One region of the Vibrio sp. 16 genome, then DNA from elsewhere that is predicted to be linked to it. Evidence: riboswitches for the same ligand, from Rfam matches in the RefSeq annotation. Region 1 holds a riboswitch; each other region holds the start of a gene.
The links. A riboswitch is a leader RNA that binds a small molecule or an ion and turns the genes downstream of it on or off. The one in region 1 is predicted to bind thiamine pyrophosphate.

Region 1 (9,945 bases):
TTTCGCCACTCTGTTTCCATAAAAAGTCACTTATGAATAACGATAAAATCATCAGTATCGAGTTTGGCCGCGTCGTCGCTATACTCGCGATCGTCGCAATGCACTGCCAAATGTTTCTCACTTATTGGCAGTTTGACGGCACACCTTGGCTGGGCTTCATCTTCAACCAAACCACTCGATTTGCGGTGCCCCTTTTCTTTCTAATTTCTGGCTACTTGATTCAACCTAAGTTAATCGTAGACCCTATCTCGACGTTGAAACAGTACCTCACCCCATTACTGAGGATTTTTGTTGTTTGGAGCATCATTTGTTTGCTGATGCCGTTCAACCTTCAGCGAGTCGCAGAGCAAGGCTACCTAGCAGAACGTGAAGGATATTGGCAATTTTTAGCGGCAACGCCACTTAACTCTGTTTTGGAAGGGGGATTGGTTCACCTGTGGTTTATTCCTGCTCTTATGTTTGCCGCGCTTATCGCAGGTGTACTCGCCAAGGTGAACAAAACGACGTGGTTATTGCCGATCGGCGCAATCCTATACGTATATGGCGTGCTCGGCGGTAGCTATCAAAACCTGACCGAGCTATGGACCCCGTTCTTTACTCGTAACGGTCCATTCTTTAGTTCATTGTTGTTCGCCATTGGTTTTGCCATCCGTCAACACAGCATATCCGTTAGCGCAAGACACGCCGCCTTATTGGCATTTGTCGGCATGATGATTCATTTTGGTGAGGCAGCGTGGCTCTATCAGTTTGATCAACCGTTCAACGCTAACGATTTTCTTTTTGGTACAGCTTTGTGGGGAACAGGCTGTTTTCTTTGGTTATTGGCAAAGCCTGAGCTTGGAAAAGATCGACGAATCACGTCGCTGTCAAAGTTCGTACTGCCCATCTATGTAGCGCACTTACCTGTCATAATCTTGATGATGAACGTTGCACGATACTATGAGATTACCGACCTTGCCAAAGATGGCTTAGTACTGTTCGGGACGCTCATCACAACGCTCATTTTGGTGGTTGGCTTATCAAAAACACCGCTTTATCGCTGGTTATTTAGATAATTCGCTCATATGGCAAGTAGACTAAGTTAAGTATGATTAAGCCGACAATGACAAGAAAGGTGAGCTTCATACCAGTGATGCGTCCTTTCAATTTGTCGGCAAGAATACTTTTCGCGTGAAGGATGCGCCCAAGAACAAAGAGCGTGCCAAATAGATGAATGAGCCAAACAGACGCCCCATTGTATTCGACCATAGCCATCAGTATTAAGGTAATGGGAACATAATCAACCGCATTGCCATGAGCACTGCGTGCGACTTGCAACGCGTCCACACCGCCATCGGCATATTTTATTTGTGCTTTGCGACGCTGTTTGATGACTTCAATCGAAAGCCAAATCATCAAACCAGCCAATATTGAAGCGTAAAGTGCTGTAACCATAGTCAACGTCCTCTGTTGTGTGAGTGTCCAATAAATCACAAAAACGCCTCGCTGAACAGCGAGGCGTTACTGGGTAGCTTGTTAAACTAATCACACTCAGTGCCACAAAGTATCAAATACTTGCCTGTTTCCACCGTTGTCTAAAAGGGGTTACTTTCCTTTTGCATCGGCGCAGCACTCGGCGCGCAAAAAGCCAATCACACCCTCAAGGCATTGATACTCTGCAACGCAGTAAAGGGTACGACCTTCGCGACGCTGGCTGATTAAACCCGCTGACGCCAAACTCGAGATATGATGGGAAAGGGTAGAGCCTGGAATGGCCATTTTTTCTTGCACTGCACCAACCGCAACACCTTGATGGCCTGCTTTGACGACGGTTTTATAGATAGATAGCCGCGTTGGGTGGCCCAGCTCTTTTAATGCTTTCGCGACAGCGTCGAGTTCCATAGTCACTCCAAATAATCGTATATTTCCAGATTAATCGAAGTGTCTATTGAGTGCAACACCCCAAGAAAGTCAGGGATGTAGAGAAACTACGCAAATCAGATTAATACCAACCCATCAGTATCGAGCTAACTAGAATTCCAATCATAAAACTTGGGGTATGAAAGGACTCTGAGGATGTTCGATAGTACTCTTTTTGCGCTTCTTCTTGATAGCTCTTGATCGCCAACTCTTTTACATAATTGTTCTGCATAATTCTCACTCCTTGTTGATTTAACAACAGGATAAAACCTCAAGTTAACTTTAGGTAAAGCGTTATTTTGCTTTTTTGTTGGCGGCGACATCGGCCCAGTAGGTTAAGAGAAAGGGTGTGATTTTTGACGTCGTTTTCGACATAAAGACAGGGTGTGCTTTTGTTGAACCTGAGTCATCTGATTCCAACCCAAGATTTCCTTTAGGGTACGAAAACAGCCAAGGCAAACATCATCGTCATCAAGACAACAATTTCGCACACAAGGGTTGGTCATTTTGGTTTCACGCAACGACATCGGTTTCCCAATAAAGTCTTAAGTCACTGCCTAAGTGTAGTCATATTTGCGATGACTAGGGTCTGTTGATCTTTCGAGCTGATTTTTGCAGCTGTTTGTGGGAAATTTCTATTTCTTTATAAACAAGAGCAGACAGGGGCTTTGAAGTGTAGCTAGCCTACATGAAAAGCCGATAACGCAGTAGAAATGACCCACAAACGCTGCCCGAAGGGTTCGGCTAAAATCGTTTTATGCTTTGTTAAGGGGTATTTACTTAGAATGCTAGGCTACATACCCCTTGCCGCGCCTAAAACGATTTTATCTCGAACAAAATTTAACCGCGAAAGGTCAACAGACCCTAATTACCTAGCCAACAATGGCTCGCCATGACTCGATGCTTTTATTTCGACATTTATAGAAATAAATATTGACCTGCCTTTCCTTTGATTTCTATAATTCTAAAATAATCGAAATATATTCATCCTACTCGTTATGGAGTCAAGCAATGAACAATGAACTTATGACCATGGCAAGCGAAGCCCTGGATATGTTTGCCTTTCTCGCAGCAGAGTTGATCATTCTGTTTTTGGCCATCAGCTATATTGTTGGTGTGTTACAAGAGTTTCTAACCCCAGAAAAGATCCAGTCGATCTTAAGCTCACGTAATGGCAAAGGTTATATTGTTGCAGCGCTTTTAGGCGCAATTACACCTTTTTGCTCTTGCTCAACCATTCCTTTCCTAAAAGGGTTATTGCGAGCTCGAGCCGGGTTTGGCCCGATGATGGTCTTCTTGTTTGGTAGTCCACTGCTTAACCCTGTCATCATTGGTTTGTTTGTCGTGACTTTCGGTTGGAAAGTCGCCGCGTTCTACTTCCTGATCGCAATGACGGTATCGGTTGTTGCTGGTTATGTATTAGAAAAACTTGGCTTTGAAAAATACGTAAAACCTGAAGCCTATCAAGCTGTTGAAAACTCGAGTTGTAAAGCAAGCCGTGAAGAGCGCAAGCCTATAAAAACAGAAGCCAGTTCATGCAGTTCAAAAGCCGCTTGTGGTGAACCAACTTTGCCAGTGGCAGCGCAGAGCACTTGCTGTAGCACCAACGCCGAACCTAAAATTAAAGTCAGTTGCTGTGGTCCAGATGGCAGCGCCACTGCAACGCTCATTGAAAGCAAACAACAAAGCCGTTGGATGAATATCTGGTTATCCACTTGGAAAGACTTTAAACAAGTTTTCCCGTACTTGATGCTAGGTATTGCGATCGGTTCATTTATCTATGGCTTCATTCCGACGGAGTTGATCGTTGAATACGCTGGTGCAGGTAAATGGTATGCGATTCCTGTTGCGGCGGTTATCGGTATTCCACTCTATATTCGTGCTGAAGCCGTCATTCCATTAAGTGCAGCTCTGGTACAAAAAGGCATGGCGCTAGGATCTGTGATGGCATTGATCATTGGTAGTGCAGGAGCAAGTTTGACGGAAGTGATTTTGCTTAAGTCGATCTTCAAAAACCAAATGATCGCGGCTTTCTTGACTGTCATTTTAGGGATGGCGATAGGCGCAGGCTTCCTGTACAGCGTGCTCTTTGGTTAAACAAATCGTGATAAGCAGACCACTCTGCTTATCACAGACCATTTTTCTAGGCATCGAACGCAGTATACAAATGATCTAAAAACAGTCGCATTCGCTTGGGTAGATAATCGCGGCTTTGATAGATAACGTGTAAATCTGCGCTTTGGCCGACACTAACCTGACTAAAATTCTTCGTATAGCCATCAAGCAAGGTGACCAAACGGCCTTGAGCAATGTCTTGTTGGACATCTAGAATCGACTTCATGACGATCCCTTCACCGTCAATCGCCCACTGACGAAGCACCTCCCCATCATCTGAATACCGTTTTGGCATGATAGAAATGGATTGCTGCTCCCCATTAGCGGCAAAATACCAATGCTGCAGCGCTTCATTCCCTCTTATCAATGCAAGACATTGATGAGCCATCAACTCTGTCGGGCTTTTTGGCTCTCCGTAATCTGCAAGATATTGAGGAGATGCGCACAGCACTCGCTGGCTAGTTGCTAACTTGCGCGAAATCAGTTGGCTATCTGCTAGCTCCCCATAGCGAATCACCAGGTCCAGCCCAGACTCTGCCATGTTGCTTAACCCATCATTCAAATAGAGAAAGGGAATCACATCTGGGTGCATACGACAAAAAGAAGACAGCAATGGCGCAATGTATTGCTTACCTATGTCTTTCGGAGCTGAGATTTTAAGCGGTCCTTTTACCTCTGTGGTTCCGGTTTGAAGCACATTCTCAGTCGCTCGAACGCTTTCCAATATTTCAATACACGATTGGTGATAAAGCGCCCCTGCATCCGTCAAAGACAAATGACGAGTGCTTCGATTCAGCAGCTTCACACCATAGCGCTGCTCTAAATTTTGCAGCCTCGCCGTCACGGTCGCGGGCGATAGCCCCAAAGCTCTCCCGGCTGATGCCATGCCTCTGTGATGAACAATGGCAACAAACATTTCCATATCGGCGAACTTGTCCATTTTCCTACCTCATTATTTGGAATAGCTGAATAATAAATTCAAATAATAGCCAATTATCAAATTTTTTCGAATCAATATACTGACGCTATTCAGACAAGTCCCTCAACTTGCCATCGAAACCCAAAATGAGATTGCTATGAAAAATGAAAAGATGCCACTGCAGGTGTGGATTCTAACCTTAGCTGCCTTCGCAATTGGCACAGCAGAATTTGTTATCGCGGGCATATTGCCTCAAGTTGCTCACACTCTTTCAATTACTGAAGGTCAAGCGGGTTACCTAATTAGTGGCTACGCACTTGCGATTGTGTTTGGCGGCCCACTCCTCACGATATACCTCGCTCGTTTCAATAAGAAGAAGGTGCTGGCTGGGCTAATGGTGCTATTTATTCTTGGTAACCTACTTTCTGCGTACGCGCCAAACTATTGGATATTGATGACCAGCCGCGTAATCACAGGTTTGGTTCAAGGTCCGTTTTACGGTATTGGTGCTGTGGTTGCGACAGGACTGGTTGCCAAAAACATGGCTGGCCGCGCCGTTGGACAGATGTTTGCAGGCTTAACCTTAGCAAACGTGTTAGGGGTGCCAGGGGGCACTTGGATTGGTCTGCAATTTGGATGGCATACTACCTTCCTTACCGTCGCGGCCTTCGGTGCCATCGCTTTGTTCTTTATTGCGGTTGTGATTCAATCAAATGGACACGAGCAAGCAAAAGCGGTCAAAACTCAGTTAATTGCATTTAAGAATCCTCTACTTCTCATCAGTTTAACGGTTACCGTATTGGTTTGGTCGGGCTTCATGACCTTGTATGGTTACTTAGCGCCTATCGCTATGCACGTTAGCGGATTCGATGCGCAAGACGTAACATGGATTCTGGTTATCGTTGGGATTGGTTTGATCATCGGCAACCATATGGGTGGACGTTCCTCAGATAAAAATCTTCATAACGCATCCATCTATTGGGCTTTGGCAATGATTGTTTCACTGCTTTTGGTTGGGCTAAGCCTTAGCCATTCTTGGCTCTTTATCGCTGCTGCCTTTGTATTCGGTATCGCCTCTTTCGCGAATGTTCCAGCTATGCAGTTACGAGTCATGAACCACGGTGGCGAAGGACAAGAGCTCGCGGCAACTGCAAACATCTCCGCGTTTAATTTGGCCAACGCATTTGGCGGGTTCTTAGGAGGTATCGTGATAGACAGTCACTTGGGCGCAGGCATGATTCCATTTGCCGCTGTAGTGGTCCCTTTGATCGGCGTGATCTTTATCGTCAGAGCCAACCGCAGAGAAATCCTGAGCCCCCTCAGTCAAGCCTAACGAATAAGCTGCCTCTGGCAGCTTTTTTAATGCCAATGCTGACGTTGTCAGCAAAAATCATCGAGTTTATTAAGCCAGATCAATCTTGGTATTTATTTCGAGTAGCGTTCAAATTCCCTATCCTACACTTGTTTAAACACCCGTTCACAATAGTAAGGAGCCGCTTATGATTTCCGTACATAGAGACTATCAACTTCATGACCAAAACCATGCTCATGTGGAGATCAATCCTGTCGGCTTACTCGATGTCGACATTAGGGAAAACAAGGTTCATCACCAAGCCGAATTTTCTGAACTGAGCTTTAGAAAAGTTGGCCAATATACTCGATTATCTGCTCAGGGCGAGCAAAAACCTTGGCAACTTGAGCTAACCAACAAAGACGCGGAAGAAATCAACCGCTTGATTGATTCAGCCAACGAAGAGTTAGAGACGCTAATGCGGGATCTCTAAACAAACGCTGTATTTGAGCCGGTCTATTTGTGAGTCAAGATTGGAAGCTTGAGGAGGATCTTTTCGCTCAATGTATGGAACTGAGGCACCAATAGATAAACCGCGGAAACAAAGACGATAGAACCTACAAGGTCTATCGGTCGGTGCATTCCGAGCCACAGTCGGCTATACGCGACACCGAGTCCCCACAACATAAGCGCAGCGGCGAGTCCGTACTCTCTTGATTGCACAAATAGCCCACCAAAAAACGCGATACAGATGGCCACGAAAATCGTATGACCTGAGGGAAACGAGTAATCTTTTTCACCTTGCCAATGACGAGTTCTCCATTGGCTTACTTGCGTCGAAATGCCATCAATAACTTCAGCTTTTTGTGTCGAGTTGAGCTTGTAAAAATGCTCCGGCTGCGGAATGAGAAGCTGGTGAGACAAAAGTTCCGTGTAAGGTCGAGGGCTTTCTGTCATGATTTTCAGCCCGGTTTTAGCCGCAAAACCAATCAACAAAATCACCCCCAGTTGGACGCCGTTGGCAAGCAAGTTTTGAGTAGACGGGCGTTTTCTCCAGACCAACAGTGACAGAACTAACAAGGTAATGAGAAAGCCTTGTGAACCAGCGGAATCAGTGAGCAGAGTATAAAAAAGCCCTTCTTCGAAAGAGACGTCACTCAGTAAATCGATATGGCTAACGAGCAGTGACATTGGAGAAACCAATAACACCAAGATGGCCAATAACCCCAAGCCATACTGCTTTTTCATCAGATAGTTTTTCACTCGAATTCACCGCTCCACAACTCAACATGAACCGTATTAAACGCCTGTTTGTTGCGAGCTTTATCAACACTATGTCAATTCGATGAAAGTTCATTTCAGCAGCCAAAGATGATCGCAAAACGACGTCAATTTCCTCTTTCACTCGAGTCGCTAAAGGGCTATCTCACATTGATATGACCGGGGAAAAAGTGATGGACTGGGCCATGGCCACGACCCACTGTGAGCTCATCAGCATGAGAGATCGCTTGAGAAATATATTGCTTGCCAAGATACACCGCCTTGTGAAGACGATTCCCTTGAGCGAGATAAGACGCAATCGCTGATGACAAGGTGCAACCAGTGCCGTGGGTATTTTTCGTCGCAAAGCGTCGCGCGCGCAATAAGTCACTACTTTTGGCTTCAATCAGTAGGTCGTTGCTGTTGTCATCGCTATCAAGGTGCCCACCTTTGAGTAAAACAGCATTCGCTCCGAGCCCTCTCAGTTGCTCAATCATCGCCCCCATATCATCCTCGGTTTTAGGCACTTGCCCGCCAATAAGGGCGGCGGCTTCTGGCAAATTAGGGGTAATGAGATCGGCCAATGGCAGCAACTCACGCTTCAAGACCTCTATCGCGCGGTGTTTTAACAACAAATCTCCACTGGTCGCCACCATCACAGGGTCTACCACAAGATGCTTTGGTTGATATTGACGAATCTTTCGCGCGACCATGTCGATGATTTCGCTGTCTGCGAGCATCCCTACTTTTACGGCAACGATGTTGAGATCTGAAAAAACGGCATCGAGCTGGCTTTCAATATGAGCAACGGGTATAGGATGTATGGCGGATACGCCGAGGGTGTTTTGTGACGTGATGGCAGTAATGACCGAACACGCATAGCTTCCGGTTGCAGAGATGGCTTTGATGTCGGCTTGAATGCCCGCGCCGCCGCCGCTATCTGAGCCAGCAATGGTCAATACGATGGGGATATTGTCTTGTGAATGTGGCATGAGTGCTCCTATTACAAGACGTACAGGAACTCTCATCCAGCAGAGAAACCGCCGGCGAGTGCGGACACACTACCCAGTGTCACGCGAATAGTTCCCTACGTCAGTGTTAACTGAATCAGGTTCAACGGGTCTCGCAGTGCGATCTCAGCCATGCCATCAATGATGGTCAGGCCCCCCGACTATTTGCTGAGAATCATAACAGCAATCATAAGCGTGATGCACACAATAATTTTGCCGTTCAGGCAAGGGTTGCTACACAAACCAGTAATTATCGCTTAATCTAATTTTAATAATAGAATTTTATGAAGTAAGCATCATGCTCAACCCTACTTGGTTAAAAACGTTTACCACTCTTATCGATACAGGCCACTTTACCAAAACGGCAGATAAGCTGTTCATGACTCAGCCAGGCGTCACTCAGCACATAAAAAAGCTTGAGGAAGCATGCGGCTATCTATTGATTAAGCGAGACAAGAAAAGTTTCTCGATTACCGAGCAAGGAAGCGCCGTTTACAACTACGCCAAACGTCTTGAGAAGAGTGAACAGCAGCTCCTTGCCTCATTGGGCGAAGACGATCCTTATGCTGGAGCCGTGTCGCTCTCTTGCTCCGGCTCAATGGCCCTGATGCTTTACCCCGCCTTACTGGAGCTACAAAGTCATCACCCAAAACTCATTCCACAAGTCGAGGCAGCGCCGGAGCATAAAATCCTCAATGACATACTCGACGATCGCGCCGACCTTGGGATTGTGACACGAGTGCCGAATGACGCTCGCTTCCACAGCGAAAAACTCGGGAATGAGCCTCTGTGCTTGATGTTACCCGCCAAGCATCCTGCTAGTAAGCAGCCACTAAGCGTAGATACACTCAAGCAGCTAGGGTTTATTCGTCACCCTGATGCTGCCCACTATTTCGCGCTCTATTTTTCACAGTTCGATAATCCCGAGCTCGCTAGCCTAGCTATGAATGACGTCCCGATGACGGGCTACGTCAATCAGATTGCGCAAATTCTTCTGCCCGTATCGAAAGGGCTAGGATTTACTATTTTGCCAAAAAGCACGTTGGAAAGTTTTACCCACCGAGAGCAGGTCACGGTCTATCCATTACCAAGCTCAATAACCGAGAGCCTCTACTTACTTTCAAAAAAGAACCGTGATTGGCCGGCAAGGTTTAAGACAGTTAAGGAGACGATTGAGCACAGTATTGCAAAGAGAGAATAACGGGGAGTATATATAGTAAGGCAGGCACTAGGAGGACCCGTGGGAGCCCCCTGCGCGACTGAGTGGGTAGCTTATGCTTCTAGAACTTCTTCACCGAGCACTTCCGACAATAGAAGTTGGTCGGTCTCATCGAGCTTCATTCCTAACACAGGTAGACCGTGTTGGGCAGTCCAACAACAGAAGAAAACCACAATTGCTAATGCGAATAGAATCACTGATATCATAGCCTAATCTCCTCCATGGTTAACAT
Region 2 (9,945 bases), on a different replicon from region 1:
ACACACGTGCTACAATGGCGCATACAGAGGGCGGCCAACTTGCGAGAGTGAGCGAATCCCAAAAAGTGCGTCGTAGTCCGGATTGGAGTCTGCAACTCGACTCCATGAAGTCGGAATCGCTAGTAATCGTGGATCAGAATGCCACGGTGAATACGTTCCCGGGCCTTGTACACACCGCCCGTCACACCATGGGAGTGGGCTGCAAAAGAAGTGGGTAGTTTAACCTTCGGGGGGACGCTCACCACTTTGTGGTTCATGACTGGGGTGAAGTCGTAACAAGGTAGCGCTAGGGGAACCTGGCGCTGGATCACCTCCTTATACGATGATTATTGCGATGAGTGTTCACACAGATTGATGGTTTATAAAGTTTAAGAGATAGAAGATATCCCAATATCTTCAACTTAGTGTCCCGTTCGTCTAGAGGCCTAGGACACCGCCCTTTCACGGCGGTAACAGGGGTTCGACTCCCCTACGGGATACCATTGGGTCGTTAGCTCAGTTGGTAGAGCAGTTGACTTTTAATCAATTGGTCGCAGGTTCGAATCCTGCACGACCCACCATTTCTCGATGGGGCTATAGCTCAGCTGGGAGAGCGCCTGCCTTGCACGCAGGAGGTCTGCGGTTCGATCCCGCATAGCTCCACCATTCGAGAAACTTCTTCCTATAAGAAATAAAACTAATATGGGCGATTAGCTCAGTTGGGAGAGCACCTGCCTTACAAGCAGGGGGTCACTGGTTCGAGCCCGGTATCGCCCACCATCTTTAAGTGTTCTTTCAAAAGAATCTTTAAAAATGGTTTCTTTCTTTAAATAGAAAGTCAAATCTAGCTCTTTAACAATTTGGAAAGCTGACAAATCAACAAATTATTGTTGATTGTAAAGTTCTCAATGTTTGTCTTTATGACAAACACCAAACAACACATTCAAGTGTTCTTGGAATTTGAGTCCGGCAAAATCGTGTCTGCACATGTATAAAAATGCAGACAACTTTGGTTAGTTGACTAGAAGACCCTTTGGGGTTGTATGGTTAAGTGACTAAGCGTACACGGTGGATGCCTTGGCAGTCAGAGGCGATGAAGGACGTATTAACTTGCGATAAGCCCAGATTAGGTAGTAAAAACCATTTGAGTCTGGGATTTCCGAATGGGGAAACCCACTTACATAAGTAAGTATCGTTATGTGAATACATAGCATAACGAGGCGAACCGGGGGAACTGAAACATCTAAGTACCCCGAGGAAAAGAAATCAACCGAGATTCCGAAAGTAGCGGCGAGCGAAATTGGACTAGCCCTTAAGCTTTACACGCGTTAGACGAACGGTCTGGAAAGTCCGACGATACAGGGTGATAGTCCCGTAGTTGACGATGTGTGTTCAGTGAAATCGAGTAGGGCGGGACACGTGATATCCTGTCTGAATATGGGGGGACCATCCTCCAAGGCTAAATACTACTGACTGACCGATAGTGAACCAGTACCGTGAGGGAAAGGCGAAAAGAACCCCTGTGAGGGGAGTGAAATAGAACCTGAAACCGTGTACGTACAAGCAGTAGGAGCACCTTCGTGGTGTGACTGCGTACCTTTTGTATAATGGGTCAGCGACTTATATTCAGTAGCAAGGTTAACCATCTAGGGGAGCCGTAGAGAAATCGAGTCTTAACTGGGCGTCGAGTTGCTGGATATAGACCCGAAACCAGGTGATCTAGCCATGGGCAGGTTGAAGGTTGAGTAACATCAACTGGAGGACCGAACCGACTAATGTTGAAAAATTAGCGGATGACTTGTGGCTAGGGGTGAAAGGCCAATCAAACCTGGAGATAGCTGGTTCTCCCCGAAATCTATTTAGGTAGAGCCTCGGATGAATACTACTGGGGGTAGAGCACTGTTAAGGCTAGGGGGTCATCCCGACTTACCAACCCTTTGCAAACTCCGAATACCAGTAAGTACTATCCGGGAGACACACGGCGGGTGCTAACGTCCGTCGTGGAGAGGGAAACAACCCAGACCGCCAGCTAAGGTCCCAAATTATAGCTAAGTGGGAAACGATGTGGGAAGGCTTAGACAGCTAGGATGTTGGCTTAGAAGCAGCCATCATTTAAAGAAAGCGTAATAGCTCACTAGTCGAGTCGGCCTGCGCGGAAGATGTAACGGGGCTAAGCTATAAACCGAAGCTGCGGCAATGACTTTTAGTCATTGGGTAGGGGAGCGTTCTGTAAGCCGTTGAAGGTGTGTTGTAAAGCATGCTGGAGGTATCAGAAGTGCGAATGCTGACATGAGTAACGATAAAGGGGGTGAAAAACCTCCTCGCCGGAAGACCAAGGGTTCCTGTCCAACGTTAATCGGGGCAGGGTAAGTCGACCCCTAAGGCGAGGCCGAAAGGCGTAGTCGATGGGAAACGGGTTAATATTCCCGTACTTCTTACAATTGCGATGGGGGGACGGAGAAGGCTAGGTGGGCCTGGCGACGGTTGTCCAGGTTCAAGTGCGTAGGCTTGAGAGTTAGGTAAATCCGGCTCTCTTTAAGGCTGAGACACGACGTCGAGCACCTACGGGTGTGAAGTCATTGATGCCATGCTTCCAGGAAAAGCCTCTAAGCTTCAGATTGTAAGGAATCGTACCCCAAACCGACACAGGTGGTCGGGTAGAGAATACCAAGGCGCTTGAGAGAACTCGGGTGAAGGAACTAGGCAAAATGGTACCGTAACTTCGGGAGAAGGTACGCTCTTGACGGTGAAGTCCCTTGCGGATGGAGCTATTGAGAGTCGCAGATACCAGGTGGCTGCAACTGTTTATTAAAAACACAGCACTGTGCAAAATCGTAAGATGACGTATACGGTGTGACGCCTGCCCGGTGCCGGAAGGTTAATTGATGGGGTTAGTACTTGTACGAAGCTCTTGATCGAAGCCCCGGTAAACGGCGGCCGTAACTATAACGGTCCTAAGGTAGCGAAATTCCTTGTCGGGTAAGTTCCGACCTGCACGAATGGCGTAATGATGGCCACGCTGTCTCCACCCGAGACTCAGTGAAATTGAAATCGCTGTGAAGATGCAGTGTACCCGCGGCTAGACGGAAAGACCCCGTGAACCTTTACTACAGCTTGGCACTGAACATTGACCCTACATGTGTAGGATAGGTGGGAGGCTTTGAAACCGGTACGCCAGTATCGGTGGAGCCGTCCTTGAAATACCACCCTTGTAGTGTTGATGTTCTAACGTTGACCCCTTATCGGGGTTGCGGACAGTGCCTGGTGGGTAGTTTGACTGGGGCGGTCTCCTCCCAAAGAGTAACGGAGGAGCACGAAGGTGGGCTAATCACGGTTGGACATCGTGAGGTTAGTGCAATGGCATAAGCCCGCTTGACTGCGAGAATGACAATTCGAGCAGGTGCGAAAGCAGGTCATAGTGATCCGGTGGTTCTGAATGGAAGGGCCATCGCTCAACGGATAAAAGGTACTCCGGGGATAACAGGCTGATACCGCCCAAGAGTTCATATCGACGGCGGTGTTTGGCACCTCGATGTCGGCTCATCACATCCTGGGGCTGAAGTCGGTCCCAAGGGTATGGCTGTTCGCCATTTAAAGTGGTACGCGAGCTGGGTTTAGAACGTCGTGAGACAGTTCGGTCCCTATCTGCCGTGGGCGTTGGAAGATTGAAGGGGGCTGCTCCTAGTACGAGAGGACCGGAGTGGACGAACCTCTGGTGTTCGGGTTGTGTCGCCAGACGCATTGCCCGGTAGCTAAGTTCGGAATCGATAACCGCTGAAAGCATCTAAGCGGGAAGCGAGCCCTGAGATGAGTCTTCCCTGACTCCTTGAGAGTCCTAAAGGGTTGTTCGAGACTAGAACGTTGATAGGCAGGGTGTGTAAGTGCTGTGAGGCATTGAGCTAACCTGTACTAATTGCCCGTGAGGCTTAACCATACAACACCCAAAGGGTTTTGATGGACTCGATACAAGAATTACTTGATTGTGTTTTGAGAGCACAAACAGCTTTCCAGATTAAAGAATTTGCTTGGCGACCATAGCGATTTGGACCCACCTGATTCCATGCCGAACTCAGAAGTGAAACGAATTAGCGCCGATGGTAGTGTGGGGCTTCCCCATGTGAGAGTAGGACATCGCCAGGCTTTAAATTATGGACACTTGCTTGTAGCGAGTACGCCACTGCGGAGTGGTAGTTCAGTTGGTTAGAATACCGGCCTGTCACGCCGGGGGTCGCGGGTTCGAGTCCCGTCCACTCCGCCACTTATCTCGAAACCTCGCTTAATGCGAGGTTTTTTCGAATCTACAATTTGAAAAGGTTCTACAGGGGTGTAGCTCCAATTGGCAGAGCAGCGGATTCCAAATCCGCGTGTTGGGAGTTCGAATCTCTCCACCCCTGCCATATTTAAGGCTCTAGTCGAAAGACTGGGGCCTTTTTACTTTTTTGATGTTGAAGTAATCAATTGGCTGAGCAGCGGATTCTCCGACTTATCAAAAAACAGCGCGAGTTGGGAGTTCGAATCTCTGGAGCACCAGCCCGGTCCACCCCTGCCATATTCAAAAACCTCAGCAGAAATGCTGAGGTTTTTTTGTATTTGAAGCAATGTTATTTATCTTGAGTCTCTAGTTCGATTAAGCCCTCATCTTGTCAGTCTCTTCTGTTTCTTCCATATTCAAAGCTACGGAGCGGGTATTTGTGTGAGCTAGTCAAATTAACAGAGTAACTATTCTCGCTCGTACAGTTCAAAGACTAAGCTCTGTCCACAAATAAGTCATCTTTACACGGAGGAAACTCATTGAAGTTTTCCCTCCATCCTAAGGCTAATACGATAAAGTTGTATGCGTGTATTATTTGTATACAACGGGAAAAGTGATGCCTGTAACTTTTGAAATTTCAAACTTTGATTGAGATAAGTTAGCCATTTTCTGATCGATAAATAGCGAGTAAAAGCTACAATAGTGAGCAGTTAAATATGGGGGTGTCATGGGACAACTGTCTATTCTTGGGTTTATTGCACTAGGTGGTGCATTTGGTGCGTGTTCTCGTTACCTAATTTCTGAGCTGTGTGTCGTATTGCTGGGGCGAGGTTTTCCTTACGGTACGCTAACTGTTAATGTGGTTGGCTCTTTCATTATGGGCTTGCTCATTGCAGCTTTCGAAAATGAGCTGATTGCAACTGAGCCTTGGCGTCAAATCATTGGCCTTGGTTTCCTTGGAGCATTAACAACTTTTTCAACATTCTCTATGGATAATGTTCTTTTGATGCAGCAAGGTGCTTTTTTCAAGATGGGACTCAATGTGCTGCTTAATGTTGTTCTGAGTATCTCTGCAGCGTGGATAGGATTCCAGCTACTTATTAAGAGTTAGCAATACGGCTCTTCTCGTTATTTTTATACAGGTCGGCTTGGTTTAACCAAGCCGATTTTATATACTGTTTTCACTTGTCGGAGTGCCATAAGGCTGAGACCGTTAGTTCGGGATCCGTTGAACCTGATCAGATTAGAATCTGCGAAGGGAACAGGAGAAGAGATCACTATATTTCCCCGTCAGTGATCTATCTATATTCAAGCAACACATTTCGTGGTGTCTTGAAACCTCTTGTCGCATCTTTCCGCCAAGCATTTTTATCCAAACTAATTACAAAGCAAGGAAAAATGCTATGTCGAGTCGCAAGCAAGCGAGACTGGAAGCAAAACAGTTCATTGATACACTCTCGGTACAACCGTACCCAAATTCAAGCAAAGTCTACGTAGAGGGTTCACGTCCCGATATTCGTGTGCCAATGCGTGAAATATCACTCGCTGATAGCCTTATTGGAGGCACGAAAGAAGCGCCTATTTTTGAGCCTAATGAGCCAGTTCGCGTTTACGATACCTCAGGTGTATACACAGACCCAAATCACACCATAGACCTTTACAATGGCTTGCCTAAGTTGAGAGAAGGGTGGATTGAAGAGCGTGCCGATACTGAACTACTTGATGAAGTAAGCTCTGTATACACCAAAGAGCGCCTAGAAGATGAAACGCTAGACGATCTTCGTTACGGCAATCTACCACGTATTCGACGTGCTAAAGATGGGCAGTGCGTGACTCAATTGCACTATGCTCGCAAAGGTATTATCACCCCTGAAATGGAATACATCGCTCTGCGTGAGAATATGGGACGCGCTCAATACCGTGATGAAGTGTTGAATCAGCAGCATCCAGGTCAAAGCTTCGGGGCGAACCTTCCAAAAGACATTACCGCCGAATTTGTGCGTAAAGAAGTCGCCGAAGGTCGCGCAATTATCCCTTCTAATATCAATCACCCAGAATCCGAACCAATGATCATTGGCCGTAACTTTTTGGTTAAAGTGAATGCCAACATCGGTAACTCATCGGTGACGTCTTCGATTGAGGAAGAAGTAGAGAAGCTCGTGTGGGCGACGCGCTGGGGTGGGGATACCGTTATGGACCTTTCTACTGGACGTAATATTCACGAAACTCGCGAGTGGATTCTACGTAACAGTCCGGTTCCGATCGGTACCGTACCAATGTACCAAGCGCTTGAGAAAGTGAATGGTGTTGCGGAAAACCTTAACTGGGAAGTGATGCGCGATACTCTGATTGAGCAAGCAGAGCAGGGCGTTGACTATTTCACTATCCATGCCGGTTTACTACTTCGCTATGTACCAATGACAGCAAAACGCGTTACTGGCATCGTTTCTCGTGGTGGTTCGATCATCGCGAAATGGTGTTTAGCCCATCACCAAGAAAGCTTCTTATATACCCACTTCCGAGAGATCTGTGAAATCTGTGCCAAGTATGATGTGGCACTTTCTCTCGGTGATGGTCTGCGTCCTGGTTCTGTTGCCGATGCTAACGACGAAGCGCAATTTGCAGAGCTTCGTACCCTTGGTGAGTTAACCAAGATAGCGTGGGAATACGACGTACAGGTGATTATCGAAGGTCCTGGTCATGTTCCAATGCACATGATCAAAGAGAACATGGAAGAGCAACTAGAGCACTGTCATGAGGCTCCTTTCTACACACTTGGTCCACTGACGACAGACGTCGCTCCTGGTTACGACCATATTACTTCTGGCATCGGCGCTGCCATGATTGGTTGGTATGGCTGTGCAATGCTTTGCTACGTCACTCCTAAAGAGCATCTTGGTTTACCAAACAAAGAAGACGTGAAAGTAGGCATGATCACTTACAAGCTTGCTGCGCACGCCGCTGATTTGGCGAAAGGACACCCTGGTGCACAAGTTCGTGATAACGCGCTTTCTAAGGCTCGCTTCGAGTTCCGTTGGGAAGACCAATTTAACTTGTCACTCGACCCCGATACCGCTCGTGCCTTCCATGATGAAACCTTGCCTCAAGAGTCTGGAAAAGTTGCTCACTTCTGTTCGATGTGCGGGCCAAAGTTTTGCTCGATGAAGATTTCGCAAGAGGTACGAGAGTACGCGAAAGATACTGAGCAAGTGGCTGCGGATCAAGCTATTTCGATCAAGATGCTTGATGATCCTTTGGAGGGGATGCGTCAGAAATCGCAAGAATTTAGAGAGTCAGGTTCTGAGTTATACCACCCAGCAGCACATGCCGAGGTAAGTGACTAATGAGCAAAATCCTTATTCCGTCATCACTGATTGAACTGACAGGCCTAGTTCAAGAATGTCTGTTGTTGGCGAAAGGACAGGGTTTTAGCATTGAAGACATTGAGTTGGGCATTAGCCCAACTCAATCTATTCAGCTTGTTCGCGACCAACAGACCACACACATAACGACTGATCTTATTGATGGTTATGACTCTTATCGTGAGTGTTCATTTACGCTCTATTACTGCTCTGCTTTATCGGTAGAAGCATGTGCTAAGCAACCGTCGAAAGCGATTTATATTGGCATTGCTGATACGCAGCTATCCGATAAAAAGGAGAATGTGCTTCAGCTTGATATCTGGCGTCACCCAATTAACAACGAAGTGAGAGCGCTTTCTGTTAAGTCCAAACTCAACGCAATGTTCAATCCCGAACATCACCTTGCTTGGATAGTTACACTGACAGTTCTCGATTTTCCTATCGAAGATGCGTTAACACTTGCTCGAGGAATGCTAACTCAACAAGCGAATGTTTCACGTGAAACACTGTTGAATGACAACCTTGATGAGGGACGGCCTACACAGTGGGCTGACCAGTTTGATGATTTCCCCACTCCTGTACTGGAGGATAACCGACTAGGTATTCAAGTTGGTTGGTCTGCACAAGGAGAGAGCGTTAGATTTCCATCTCTAACTAAGCAAAGTCTAGGGCTCTATCCAGTCGTTGATGATGTCGCTTGGATTGAGCGTTTACTGCCTTTAGGCATCAACACTATTCAGCTACGAATCAAGAACCAACAACAAGCCGATTTAGAACAACAGATCATTCGAGCAATTGAGCTAGGTCGTCAGTATCAAGCACAAGTGTTCATCAATGACTATTGGCAGTTGGCAATCAAGCATAGCGCTTATGGTGTTCATCTCGGACAAGAAGACATTGAAGAATCGAATTTAGCTCAGCTAACTAAAGCCGGTATTCGTCTTGGTCTTTCTACTCATGGTTATTATGAGCTACTGCGCATCGTACAAATTCATCCTAGTTACATCGCGCTAGGGCATATTTTCCCAACCACCACTAAACAGATGCCATCGAAACCACAAGGTTTGGTGCGCTTGGCTTTGTATCAAAAGCTGATTGATAGCATTCCTTATACAAATACAGAGGCTGCTTTCCGTCCTGCAAAAGACAAAGCCGTGAGTGACTATGTGCTTGGCTTTCCGACGGTCGCGATTGGTGGTATTGACCAATCTAATGCAGGCCAAGTTTGGCAAACAGGTGTTTCTAGTTTGGCAGTTGTGCGAGCTATTACCTTGGCAGAATCACCTAAGTCCGTCATCGAGTTCTTCGCACAACTGATGAAGGAAAGACAGCTAACGTTTGCTGATCAGAATAGTGAACTGACGCATACCAAGAGAGGCGAACATGCTCACGGATAAGCAGTTCCTTCGCTATCAACGTCAAGTTGCTCTGCCTGAAATTGCTGAAAGTGGGCAAGAGCGTTTGAGCAAATCGCATGTGCTGATCATCGGTTGTGGTGGATTAGGGAGCGCAGCGAGTTTGTACTTGGCATCAGCGGGCGTTGGTAAATTGGTTGTGGTTGATGACGATGAAGTTGATAGCAGTAACCTACAGCGTCAGATCATTTATCGTGAACAAGACCTCCAAGTTGCAAAAACAAAAGCGACTGTAAAGCAACTCACTGAACTTAATTCTATGGTTCAAATTCGTGCTCTCAATAAGCGGTTAGACAAAGCGCAGCTGCAGCTTGAGGTGATGCTGGCGGATGTGGTGTTGGACTGCACCGATAACATGCCAACGCGCCAGCTCATTAATCAAGTTTGTTTCGAGCAAAATACGCCACTTATCTCAGCGGCGGCAATTGGTTGGCAAGGGCAATTCGCTGTCTTTGATTACCAAACACCAAGTGAACAACAAGCGCAGAGAAAAGCCTGTTACCGCTGTTTGTATCCGTTTGACGAATTACCGCAAACGCAAAAGTGCAGTGAGAGCGGGGTCGTCGGTCCGGTGGTGGGCACACTTGGCAACTACCAAGCGATAGCAGCAATTCAAAAACTGGCGACGGGAAAGTTTCATGTCGAGACTGCCAAGTTGCACCTGTTTGATGGATTGAAACTGCAATGGCAAACCATGGCGATAAGCAACGACAAACAGTGCCAAGTGTGTGCTCAGATTTAGCTTACGAGTAGTGGGCAGAATTAAGAGAGTTGGAAGCAATGACGTTAACAGAACAACAAACAACACAAATGACCGCTGCTGACTTAGATGTGATCACTATTGTCATCAATGACCAGTTGCATCAAGTTGCCAGTGAGTCGAATCTACAGCAAATCATTAGTCAATTTGCGCTGCCTGAAATGGGCTGTGTTTTTG
Region 3 (9,945 bases), on a different replicon from region 1:
AGAATTTCGCTTTCTCCCCACGATTCTTGTTAAAATAGAGAAATAGATGGTCAAATTAAGGCAGAGAAATGGCACGTAAAAACCAAAAAGCGCCATGGGAAGAGGAAGAAGAAATCATCTGGGTAAGTAAGACCGAGATGAAACGCGACATGGAAGAGCTGCAGCAGTTAGGTGAAGAGCTCGTGAGCCTAAAACCTTCTGTGCTGGAAAAGTTTCCGCTTAGCGAAGATCTCGCAGAAGCGATCAAAGATGCGCAACGATTCAAAAACGAAGCGCGTCGCCGCCAACTGCAATACATTGGCAAATTGATGCGCTTTGAAGATCCTGAGCCACTGCAAGCCGCGTTAGACAAGGTTCGCAATAAGCACTCACAAGCAACAGCGCACCTGCATAAGCTAGAGCAGTTGCGTGACCGCATTGTCGAAGAGGGTGATGCGGCCATTAGCGATGCAATGGAACTCTATCCAAACGCAGATCGCCAGCGCCTGCGTCAACTTGCTCGCCAAGCGGCAAAAGAGAAAAAAGCCGGTAAGCCTGCGAAATCTTACCGCGAAATCTTCCAAGTTCTAAAAGCGCTGAGCGACGAAGAAGTTTAGCACCAAATACAAAAAGGATTGATGCTCTCACATCAATCCTTTTTCTTTAAGTCCTCTATTCGCCTGCTCTGACAAACTCACTCAATGCTTGGTTACTGTGGTGAGACACGAGCTGTTCAACGCCTGCTGCCACTTCCACTCGCCCGTTGGCAACAAAGATAAAATCGGAGCCAATGGCTTTAGCGTCACTGATGTGGTGCGTCACCATCAGCACGGTGATATTTCTCTCTTTGGCTAGCTTTGCCACCAGCGATAACATTTCTTCACGTAAGATAGGATCGAGTGCGGAAAACGGCTCATCGAGCAACCAAACTGGGTGAGATTGAACAAAGCAGCGCGCCAAGGCGACTCGTTGACGCTGTCCGCCAGATAACTGCTCTGGCAATCGGTCAAGATAGTCAGCCACGCCCACTTGATCCGCCGCCAACTCCACCTTCCGTTGCTGCTCATCACTGAGCTTTAGTCCAGGGTGCAAACCAAGCCCAATATTTTGTCTGACGGTCAGGTGAGCAAATAGGTTGTGTTCCTGAAATAACATCGCAAAAGGTCGCCGGTGCGGATCTAGACCAACAATGTCACGCCCTTCCACGCTAATCGAACCACTGACTGGCTCAATGAATCCCGCCACTAATGCCAGTAACGTCGACTTGCCCGCCCCACTTGGTCCCATCAAGGCAGTGATCGAACCTTGCTCAACGGAAACATCAAAATGAAACAACTCGTTGTGGTAGTAATAATCCACTTCAGTCAGAGATAACATGATTGACCTTTTTGTTCGCTTTAAACAACGTTTCGATGAGCGTGAAACAGCCAACGCTGAGAAGAAGCAATGTCAGGGAAACGACCGCCGCCGCATCCATCTGATAGCTTCCCAGCAACTGGAACAGATAGAGGGGTAGAGTGCGAAATTCTTGGCTACCAAACAGGGCAATCGCGCTCAGATCGCCAATCGCAAACATGAAGCTAATAGCAAATGCGTGCGCCATCGGCTTTTTAAGCGCCCGCCACTCAACCACTTTAAACCGTTGCCACCCTTTCATCCCAAGGCTTGCACACACATACTGATACTGTTGCTCGACCTGTAGCATCGGCTGAGAGAGCGTTTTAATCACATAGGGAAGCCCCATCAGCGCGTTCACCGCCACGACCACCACAAAAGCCAGACTGAATACATCCGTAAATGAGCGCAACAACAAAAACAACCCAGTCGAAACAACCAAACCAGGGGTGACCAAAATAATGGTGCCGATCAGTTCAATATGATCCGCTTGCCGCGCTCGAGCATTAAGCCGGAGTCGACGACTGGTGATCAAGATAGTAATACCCGCTAACAAAGCGATCATACTCGCTAGGGTCGCCACTTTCAGCGATGCCCACAGTGCATGCCAAAAACGCGGATCTGTAAAGACTTGGATCGCATGGCTATTGATACCGCTGACAATGACCATCGCCAAAGGAGGCAGAACCAATATGGCGGCGAGCCCAATCCAACTGTAATCCCACACTTTGTTGCGCCAATGATTACCGGCTAAATAGGGGTTGTTCGTAGTACTCACGGAGCTTACTGATATCGGTTTACCCAAACGCTGAATGATCAGCGCCATAATGCCACAAAGCGTCATCTGCCAAATGGCCAATAGCGCACCGGCTTGCAAATCGAAATCAAATTTGATCGCTTGATAGATGGCGAGTTCAATGGTCGTCGATTTTGGTCCGCCACCAAGCGCCATTACGGTCGCAAAACTGGTAAAGCAAAGCATAAACACTAAACCACAAACATGAGCAAGCTGCTGCTTCATGCGTGGCCACTCAACCCAAAAAAACTTTTGCCACGCCCCCATGCCAAGATGCGCACAGAGTTTGTGCTGTTCTTCGGGGATGGACTCTAAAGATTGCAGTAAAAGCCGACTCGCATAGGGCAAATTAAAAAACAGGTGCGCCAGTAAAATACCGTTCAAACCATAAATCGAAAAAGGCAGTTTGCTATCAAAGTAGGCAAAACCATCGGCCAGTAAACCACTATTGCCATAAATGGCAAGCAAGCCAAATACGCCGACTAAGACAGGCAATACCAACGTGGTTGCGAACAGTTTCAACAACAGGTTTTTACCCAGAAATTGACGACGAGAAAGCGCGTGAGCTACTGGTATGGCGAGCCCAACACTTAACAGCGTCGAGAGAAAAGATTGGTAAAAACTGAACTTGGTAACGTGGCGATAGTAGGGGTCTTGCCACACCTGAGCAAGATTTAAAGAGGGCGCTTCAATCAGTAAAGCGGCTAAGGCTGAAATAACAAAGGTCGCGATAAACATCGCGACCCATAAGCCTATCTTGGGAATGCTACGCAAGAAATACCCTTAGAACGTCAGCGCACTTTGCCATTCACGGATCCAAGTTTTACGGTTTTCCGCAACTTTATCCGCACTGAAGCTCAATGCCTTGTTTGGCACAGTCAAGGTTTCAAATCCTTGTGGTAACTCTACGCTTGTTACTGGGTACATCCAGTTACCCGTTGGCATCACAGATTGGAACTCATCACTGAGAATGAATGCCATAAATTGATCTGCAAGAGCCTGATTATTCGATCCTTTCACCTTTGCTGCCACTTCAACTTGCGTGTAGTGACCTTCCGCAAAATCGGCTGCAGCAAACTTCGCATCCCCTTCAGCGATCAAGTGATACGCAGGTGAGGTGGTGTAAGAGAGAACCAAATCAGACTCCCCTTCTAAGAACATGGAGTACGCTTCTGACCATCCCTTAGTCACAGTGACGGTCTTCTTCGCAAGATTTTGCCATGCTTGAGTCGCTTCATCACCATACACCGACTTCATCCACAACATCAGACCTTGACCCGGTGTTGAGGTACGCGGGTCTTGATAAATCACCTTTAAGTCATCACGAGAATCCACCAACTCTTTGAGGCTTTTTGGTGGATTCGCGAGTTTTTCTTTGTTGTAGACAAACGCAAAATAGCCGTAATCGTAAGGGACAAAAGTGCTATCGTTCCAACCATTTGGCAGTGTCACTGAAGTCGTATCGACACTGTGCTCAGCGAGTAGGCCTGTCTTTTTTGCTTCCGCCATCAAGTTGTTGTCTAAACCAAGAACGATGTCAGCTTTGCTGTTCTCCCCTTCTAGACGTAGGCGGTTAAGGATAGAGACACCGTCGTCTAGCGCGACAAAGTTCACGTCACAACCGCATTGAGCTTCAAAAGCTTTTTCGACTTTAGGACCTGGGCCCCAATCGGCTGCGAAAGAGTCATAAGTGTAAACCGTCAGCGCTTTTTCTGCGGCGGTAACGGAAAATGAAGATAGTGTGGCCAACGCAACTGCGCTGAATGAAATGGTGCTCAGAGTGGTTTTCACTGCTCGCTCTCTCCTTGTTGAGCGGCACAGGTTTGAGGGACAATTGAAATGAAAATCAGCATGTCCTAACTCAATTCCTACGCCAGCATTATCTGGTTCAGGTCTACGGGTCCCGCACACTTACCGCTACATGGTAAGGGTTCGATCTCAGCTTCATTGACTCAATGAATAGCTCCCCGATGAGTATCGGCTTGATTGTAATAGTTATGAGACTCAATAGCTAGAGTCGTTCCTCTCACCATCAATCTCGGTGATCATATCCCCAGCGAGGAACCAAACCTTGTTCCACACCCAGATGATCCAAAATACGAGCGACCATAAAATCGATCAAATCCTCAATCGACTTGGGCTGATGATAAAAACCGGGCGCCGCTGGCATGATCGTAACGCCCATTTGGGACAATTTGTGCATATTCTCAAGGTGTAACGTCGAGAACGGGGTTTCACGAACAACCAACAATAGTTGACCGCGCTCCTTCATCACCACATCGGCTGCGCGTTCAATCAGATTATCAGACATGCCGTGGGCGATCGCTGCCACACTGCCTGCAGAGCAAGGGCAAACCACCATCTGCTTCGGCGCCGCAGAGCCCGACGCCACCGGAGAGAACCAATCGTCCTTACCACAGACAATCAGTTTGTCAGCGTCACACTTTAGGTGTTCGACCAACGCTTGCTTGGCCGACTCAGGGTTTGCAGACAACTTTAGGCCGTGCTCTGTGGCTAACACAACGCGGGCAGCTGAGGAGATCAAAAGAAAAACTTGGTAGTCGGCAGCGATCAAGCACTCTAGCAGGCGCAGCCCATAAGGCGCACCAGATGCCCCCGTGAAGGCCAATGTGATCGCTTTCTGTTTATTGTTCATTGAATGCATACTTCTTTGCTAATTTGCTTTGTTCGCCAATTGGTCGAGTAATTTACCGTGAATGCCTTCAAAGCCACCGTTACTCATCACCAGAATCTGATCGCCGGTCTGAGCCTCAGCAACTATCATCTCGACAAGCGCATCGACATCTTTAGATGTCCAAGCGGGTTGAGTGCATTGCTGTGCCACATCCTCCACAGACCAATCAATGGAGTCAGGCTGATAGAGGAATACAGAATCAGCGGCGCGCAAAGATGCAGCCAGTGTCTCTTTATGGACACCGCGCTTCATGGTTGCACTGCGTGGCTCAAGTACGGCAAGAATTCGACGTGGACCTACCTTGTTACGTAAGCCACCCAAAGTGAGTTCAATCGCCGTTGGATGATGGGCAAAGTCATCGTAAACCGTCACGCCTGCGATTTCTCCCTTACATTCCAGACGTCGCTTCGTATTGATGAACTTTCCGAGCGCGTCACAAGCAAGATCTGGCGTTACACCGACGTGCCTTGCTGCTGCAATAGCCATAAGAGCGTTGTCGACATTATGATCGCCCACCAAACTCCAACGCACTTCCCCAACTTGGTTGCCTTGGAAGAAAACCTTGAAGTGAGAACCATCATTCACCACTTTTTCTGCTTGCCAGTCACCCTGCTCGCCACTGGACTCCGTTTCGCTCCAGCAGCCACGCTCGAGCACATCGGCTAAAGCCTTATCTTGTTTCGGAGCAAAGATACGGCCATTGCCCGGCACAGTTCGTACTAAATGGTGAAATTGACGCTTAATCGCTTCAAGATCATCAAAAATATCTGCGTGATCGAACTCTAGATTATTCATCACTAACGTGCGCGGGTGGTAGTGGACAAACTTAGAACGCTTATCGAAAAAAGCACTGTCATATTCATCTGCTTCCACAACAAAAAACATACTTTCGCCCAATCGAGCAGAAACGCCAAAATTGCCGAGTACGCCACCAACTAAGAATCCAGGCTGGTAACCGCAGGCTTCCAAGATCCAAGCTAGCATACTTGATGTAGTGGTTTTACCGTGCGTGCCTGAGACCGCTAGAACCCAGCGATCGTGCAACAAAAACTCTTGTAGCCATTGCGGTCCAGAGGTGTAACGCAGATTAGTATTTAGTACGTGCTCGACACATGGGTTGCCGCGACTCATCGCATTACCTATCACCACAAGGTCTGGCGCAGGTTCAAGCTGGGAAGGGTCAAATCCTTCTATAATTTCAATACCTTGAGATTCAAGTAGAGTGCTCATCGGCGGGTAAACGTTGGCATCGCTCCCCGTTACTTTATGACCAAGTTGACGAGCTAACACTGCAGCACCACCCATAAATGTGCCGCAAATCCCCAAGATATGAATATGCATAAACTGACCCTGTTTCAGGCAAATAATAGTGGACTCATTATGGCGATAAAGCCTTAAAAAGCGAACAACTTTGATCACTGTATGACACAAGCCTTACTCAACCGCACACTCCGTGTACAGCTTGATTCCAGCCAAACGAGCCATGAAAACACAGTAAAGAGTCGACAAATAAATTGAGATCTCAAGCAGTTAGTTCATTACCAATAAAAAGATCCTGCTCTTACACTTAGCTCAGGCATTTCGAAACGATCCAAATAGAGATCATCCATGCCACATCCCCCACTATTTAGAAGCGACTTTTAAGGAATAACCATGTCTGGAATGCGCACCCTTGGCGAGTTCATTGTTGAAAAGCAAGCGGACTTCCCCCACGCTAGCGGTGATCTATCATCCCTACTTTCTTCAATTCGCCTTGCTGCAAAAATTGTAAACCGTGAAATCAACGCCGCAGGCCTTGGTGACATTACAGGTGCAGTCGGGACAGAAAATGTCCAAGGTGAAGATCAGCAAAAGCTCGATGTCTACGCCAACGAGAAGTTTAAAGCAGCGCTAGAAGCACGCGACCAAGTTTGTGGTGTTGCGAGTGAAGAAGAAGACGAAGCAGTAGCGTTTAATAAAGAACTCAACAAAAACGCAAAATATGTTGTGCTGATGGACCCTCTTGATGGTTCGTCAAACATCGACGTGAACGTTTCAGTGGGTACGATTTTCTCTATCTACCGTCGTGTTTCACCGATTGGCACTCCGCCAACCGAAGAAGATTTCCTGCAACCTGGTCACAAACAGGTTGCGGCTGGTTACGTGATCTATGGCTCGTCGACCATGTTGGTATACACCACTGGTAACGGAGTTAACGGTTTCACTTATGACCCATCACTTGGCACATTCTGCTTGTCACATGAAAACATGATGATCCCAGAAGACGGCACCATTTACTCCATTAACGAAGGAAACTACATTCGCTTCCCAATGGGTGTGAAAAAGTACATCAAGTACTGCCAAGAAAATGCGCCAAGCGAGAAGCGCCCTTACACGTCGCGCTACATCGGCTCGCTGGTCGCGGACTTCCACCGCAATCTACTCAAGGGTGGTATTTACCTCTACCCAAGCACGCAAAGTCACCCAAGCGGCAAACTGCGCTTACTATACGAATGTAATCCAATGGCTTACATCATCGAGCAAGCTGGTGGTGTAGCATCAGACGGCGTGAATCGCATTATGGACATCAAACCTACCGAACTACACCAGCGTGTACCGTTTTTCGTTGGCTCGAAGAACATGGTGAAAAAGGTTGAGGAGTTCCTCGAGCTCAATCGAGACGACGATCAATAACCTTCTCCAAAGGCGCTCATCGAGCGCCTTTTCTTTATTCATACATGAATAATCTGATTTTCTTGAGCAAAGTCTCGCCGCAAATATTTACAAAAAACCGAGTTTAGCAGTAAGGTATTTTGGTTAAATTTCAGCCCATACTTAGACAAAAAGGAACTTTAGCAATGAGCTTAAACGACGTACCAGCAGGCAAATCTCTACCCGATGACATCTATGTTGTGATTGAAATTCCCGCCAATGCTGATCCGATAAAATACGAAGTCGACAAGGATTCTGGCGCGGTATTTGTCGACCGATTCATGTCTGCCCCGATGTTCTACCCATGTAACTACGGTTACGTAAACCACACGCTATCACTCGATGGTGATCCGGTAGACGTACTCGTACCAACACCGCACCCGCTGATGCCAGGTTCAGTGATTCGCTGTCGTCCAGTCGGCGTTTTGAAAATGACCGATGAATCAGGAGAAGACGCTAAAGTCGTCGCCGTGCCACACTCCAAACTGTCAAAAGAGTACGACCACATTCAAGATGTGGGCGATATTCCTGAGCTACTTAAAGCGCAAATCATGCACTTCTTTGAGCGTTATAAAGAGCTTGAATCAGGCAAGTGGGTGAAAGTCGATGGTTGGGAAGACGTCGCTGCCGCTCGCCAAGAAATTTTAGAATCTTACGAAAGAGCGCAAAAATAGCGCCCTCAAAACACAAAAAAGTCCGCACATAGCGGACTTTTTCTTTTTGCGTCAACACTCCCAGACACATCTAGATGCGTTGGCACCAGTCCCCTGAAGCCAACAAGCTATCCAACTGGCTGGTATCTTGATAGAGGTAGATCCAAGCGCGACCAAATGGCGTGTCTATTTGCTCACGGCGGTACTCAACCGGCACATCTTCAAGCACATCAATTTTAGCCAAGGTGTCGTCATCAATAAGGTATACCTCACCAACGATTGAGCTGTGCCCTGCTGTGACCGCTGGGTAAGCCCCCAAGTCATACAATGCATACTCTGGCAAAGTTTCATGTTGGCCAAGAAACTCCGCCGAATCTAAGAAGCTTTGATTGCTTTGACCTTTGCGCAAGGTACCGTAAACAAATAATAAGTGTTGCATTGTCTGTCCCTAACTTAGCTATCTTTCAAATCTAGTCGAACTCAAACTGATAAAGCAAGTCGACCGCGCTACTGACCCCTGTTACAGCCTCGACATAGAGATCTTTCATCAGTCGATAACGTACCGTAAATTCGCCAACAGAATCAAAGATGCCAACGCCATATTTGACCTGTAACCCAGGTAATACATACCCACTAACCGTCACCTGCGAGTCCTCACCCGAGCCTGCCGTATCAAGTTGAAGGTCCTGCACACCAAACGCTTCACCAATCTCACCGACGACACGACCACTCTGAGCAAGGCTCAAACCAATTAAAGTGGTTGTCATGGCGTTGCCACCTGATTCGCCATCAATGTCCTGCCCTCGCAGCAAATAGGACAGCGCGTTGGCTTGTGGCATCGCGGGATCAGAGAAAATCGTCACGACCGGTTCAGTCGCAGGCCCCGTCACTTTGACCCCTGCGGTAACATCATCTCGGGTATTGTCCGGATTGCGAATCGCCTTAATTTGAACATAAGGTTGATCGACGGGTCCATTCATCAAGATCTTACCTTGCTCGATTATCAAGTCTTGACCAAACGAACGGTACGAACCCTCAACGATGTTGACTTCGCCAGTGATAAACGGCCCCTTATCTCGCTGCGCGACATTAAGTTTGCCTATCAAGCCGCCCTCAAGGCCAAACGCCGATAACTTAAAGTCATCGCCAATGGAAATGTTGATGTCCGTTTCCACCGCAAACGGAATACTCGAGTTGATATTTTCCGGTTGTAAGTCATTGTTAAGAATAACTTGATCCTTAGACACACCTATCGCACTTGGTGGCAGCTCTTCAACTACGATACGCCCCCAAGGCAGCGCAATGTCACCTTCAATCTTGGCGTATTTAGGGGACGCAGAAATCGTCATATCTGGCACCACCTTGATCGCAACCATAGGCGGTACATCAACTTTCAATTCGGTCGCAAAAACACGTAAATGACTGCGCCAGTCTTGCAGATCGAGCCAATCAGCATCACCCGTTAATTGCAATGTGCCATCTGGCGTATTCAGCGCCGACGTTAAAGTCGCTTGATACCCGTTAAAGTTGACTTTCAACTCTCCCGAATCAATCTGAACTGGAGAGATTTCGCCTTGGAGGAGAATATCGTCAACGAGGAATTGCCCTTCGACCTTGGGTTGCAATAGCGGCCCAGTGAATGCGAGATCGGTACTGATGCTCGATTTCAACTGGCTGTATTGACCAAGCAACGGCGAAAGAAAATCCAAATCAAAGGTCGTTAAGATCAACTTGCC

Region 2: another riboswitch for thiamine pyrophosphate. It lies ahead of thiC (phosphomethylpyrimidine synthase ThiC); the one in region 1 lies ahead of thiD (bifunctional hydroxymethylpyrimidine kinase/phosphomethylpyrimidine kinase).
Region 3: another riboswitch for thiamine pyrophosphate. It lies ahead of thiB (thiamine ABC transporter substrate binding subunit); the one in region 1 lies ahead of thiD (bifunctional hydroxymethylpyrimidine kinase/phosphomethylpyrimidine kinase).

What each region holds. Positions count from the first base shown of each region.
Region 1 is NZ_OY808998.1:637,878-647,822, forward strand. Features, by position in the region: gene U9J37_RS17155 (acyltransferase) at 33-1,055, shown strand; gene U9J37_RS17160 (MAPEG family protein) at 1,048-1,434, opposite strand; gene U9J37_RS17165 (ArsR/SmtB family transcription factor) at 1,585-1,881, opposite strand; gene U9J37_RS17170 (hypothetical protein) at 1,982-2,131, opposite strand; gene U9J37_RS17175 (DUF1289 domain-containing protein) at 2,235-2,426, opposite strand; gene U9J37_RS17180 (permease) at 2,911-3,996, shown strand; gene U9J37_RS17185 (LysR family transcriptional regulator) at 4,043-4,954, opposite strand; gene U9J37_RS17190 (MFS transporter) at 5,091-6,266, shown strand; gene U9J37_RS17195 (hypothetical protein) at 6,433-6,717, shown strand; gene U9J37_RS17200 (phosphatase PAP2 family protein) at 6,741-7,487, opposite strand; gene thiD (bifunctional hydroxymethylpyrimidine kinase/phosphomethylpyrimidine kinase) at 7,646-8,476, opposite strand; TPP riboswitch at 8,552-8,664, opposite strand; gene U9J37_RS17210 (LysR family transcriptional regulator) at 8,793-9,695, shown strand; gene U9J37_RS17215 (hypothetical protein) at 9,767-9,919, opposite strand.
Region 2 is NZ_OY808997.1:2,464,058-2,474,002, reverse strand. Features, by position in the region: rRNA gene U9J37_RS11315 (16S ribosomal RNA) at 1-318, shown strand, start outside; tRNA gene U9J37_RS11310 (tRNA-Glu) at 407-482, shown strand; tRNA gene U9J37_RS11305 (tRNA-Lys) at 485-560, shown strand; tRNA gene U9J37_RS11300 (tRNA-Ala) at 570-645, shown strand; tRNA gene U9J37_RS11295 (tRNA-Val) at 684-759, shown strand; rRNA gene U9J37_RS11290 (23S ribosomal RNA) at 1,025-3,913, shown strand; rRNA gene rrf (5S ribosomal RNA) at 4,004-4,119, shown strand; tRNA gene U9J37_RS11280 (tRNA-Asp) at 4,161-4,237, shown strand; tRNA gene U9J37_RS11275 (tRNA-Trp) at 4,300-4,376, shown strand; gene crcB (fluoride efflux transporter CrcB) at 4,959-5,342, shown strand; TPP riboswitch at 5,411-5,509, shown strand; gene thiC (phosphomethylpyrimidine synthase ThiC) at 5,635-7,575, shown strand; gene U9J37_RS11260 (thiamine phosphate synthase) at 7,575-8,990, shown strand; gene U9J37_RS11255 (HesA/MoeB/ThiF family protein) at 8,977-9,750, shown strand; gene thiS (sulfur carrier protein ThiS) at 9,789-9,945, shown strand, end outside.
Region 3 is NZ_OY808997.1:2,128,824-2,138,768, forward strand. Features, by position in the region: gene yjgA (ribosome biogenesis factor YjgA) at 69-596, shown strand; gene thiQ (thiamine ABC transporter ATP-binding protein) at 652-1,356, opposite strand; gene thiP (thiamine/thiamine pyrophosphate ABC transporter permease ThiP) at 1,340-2,944, opposite strand; gene thiB (thiamine ABC transporter substrate binding subunit) at 2,954-3,961, opposite strand; TPP riboswitch at 4,019-4,150, opposite strand; gene U9J37_RS09630 (flavin prenyltransferase UbiX) at 4,203-4,826, opposite strand; gene mpl (UDP-N-acetylmuramate:L-alanyl-gamma-D-glutamyl-meso-diaminopimelate ligase) at 4,845-6,206, opposite strand; gene fbp (class 1 fructose-bisphosphatase) at 6,519-7,538, shown strand; gene ppa (inorganic diphosphatase) at 7,703-8,230, shown strand; gene U9J37_RS09650 (gamma-glutamylcyclotransferase family protein) at 8,301-8,648, opposite strand; gene U9J37_RS09655 (autotransporter assembly complex protein TamB) at 8,680-9,945, opposite strand, start outside.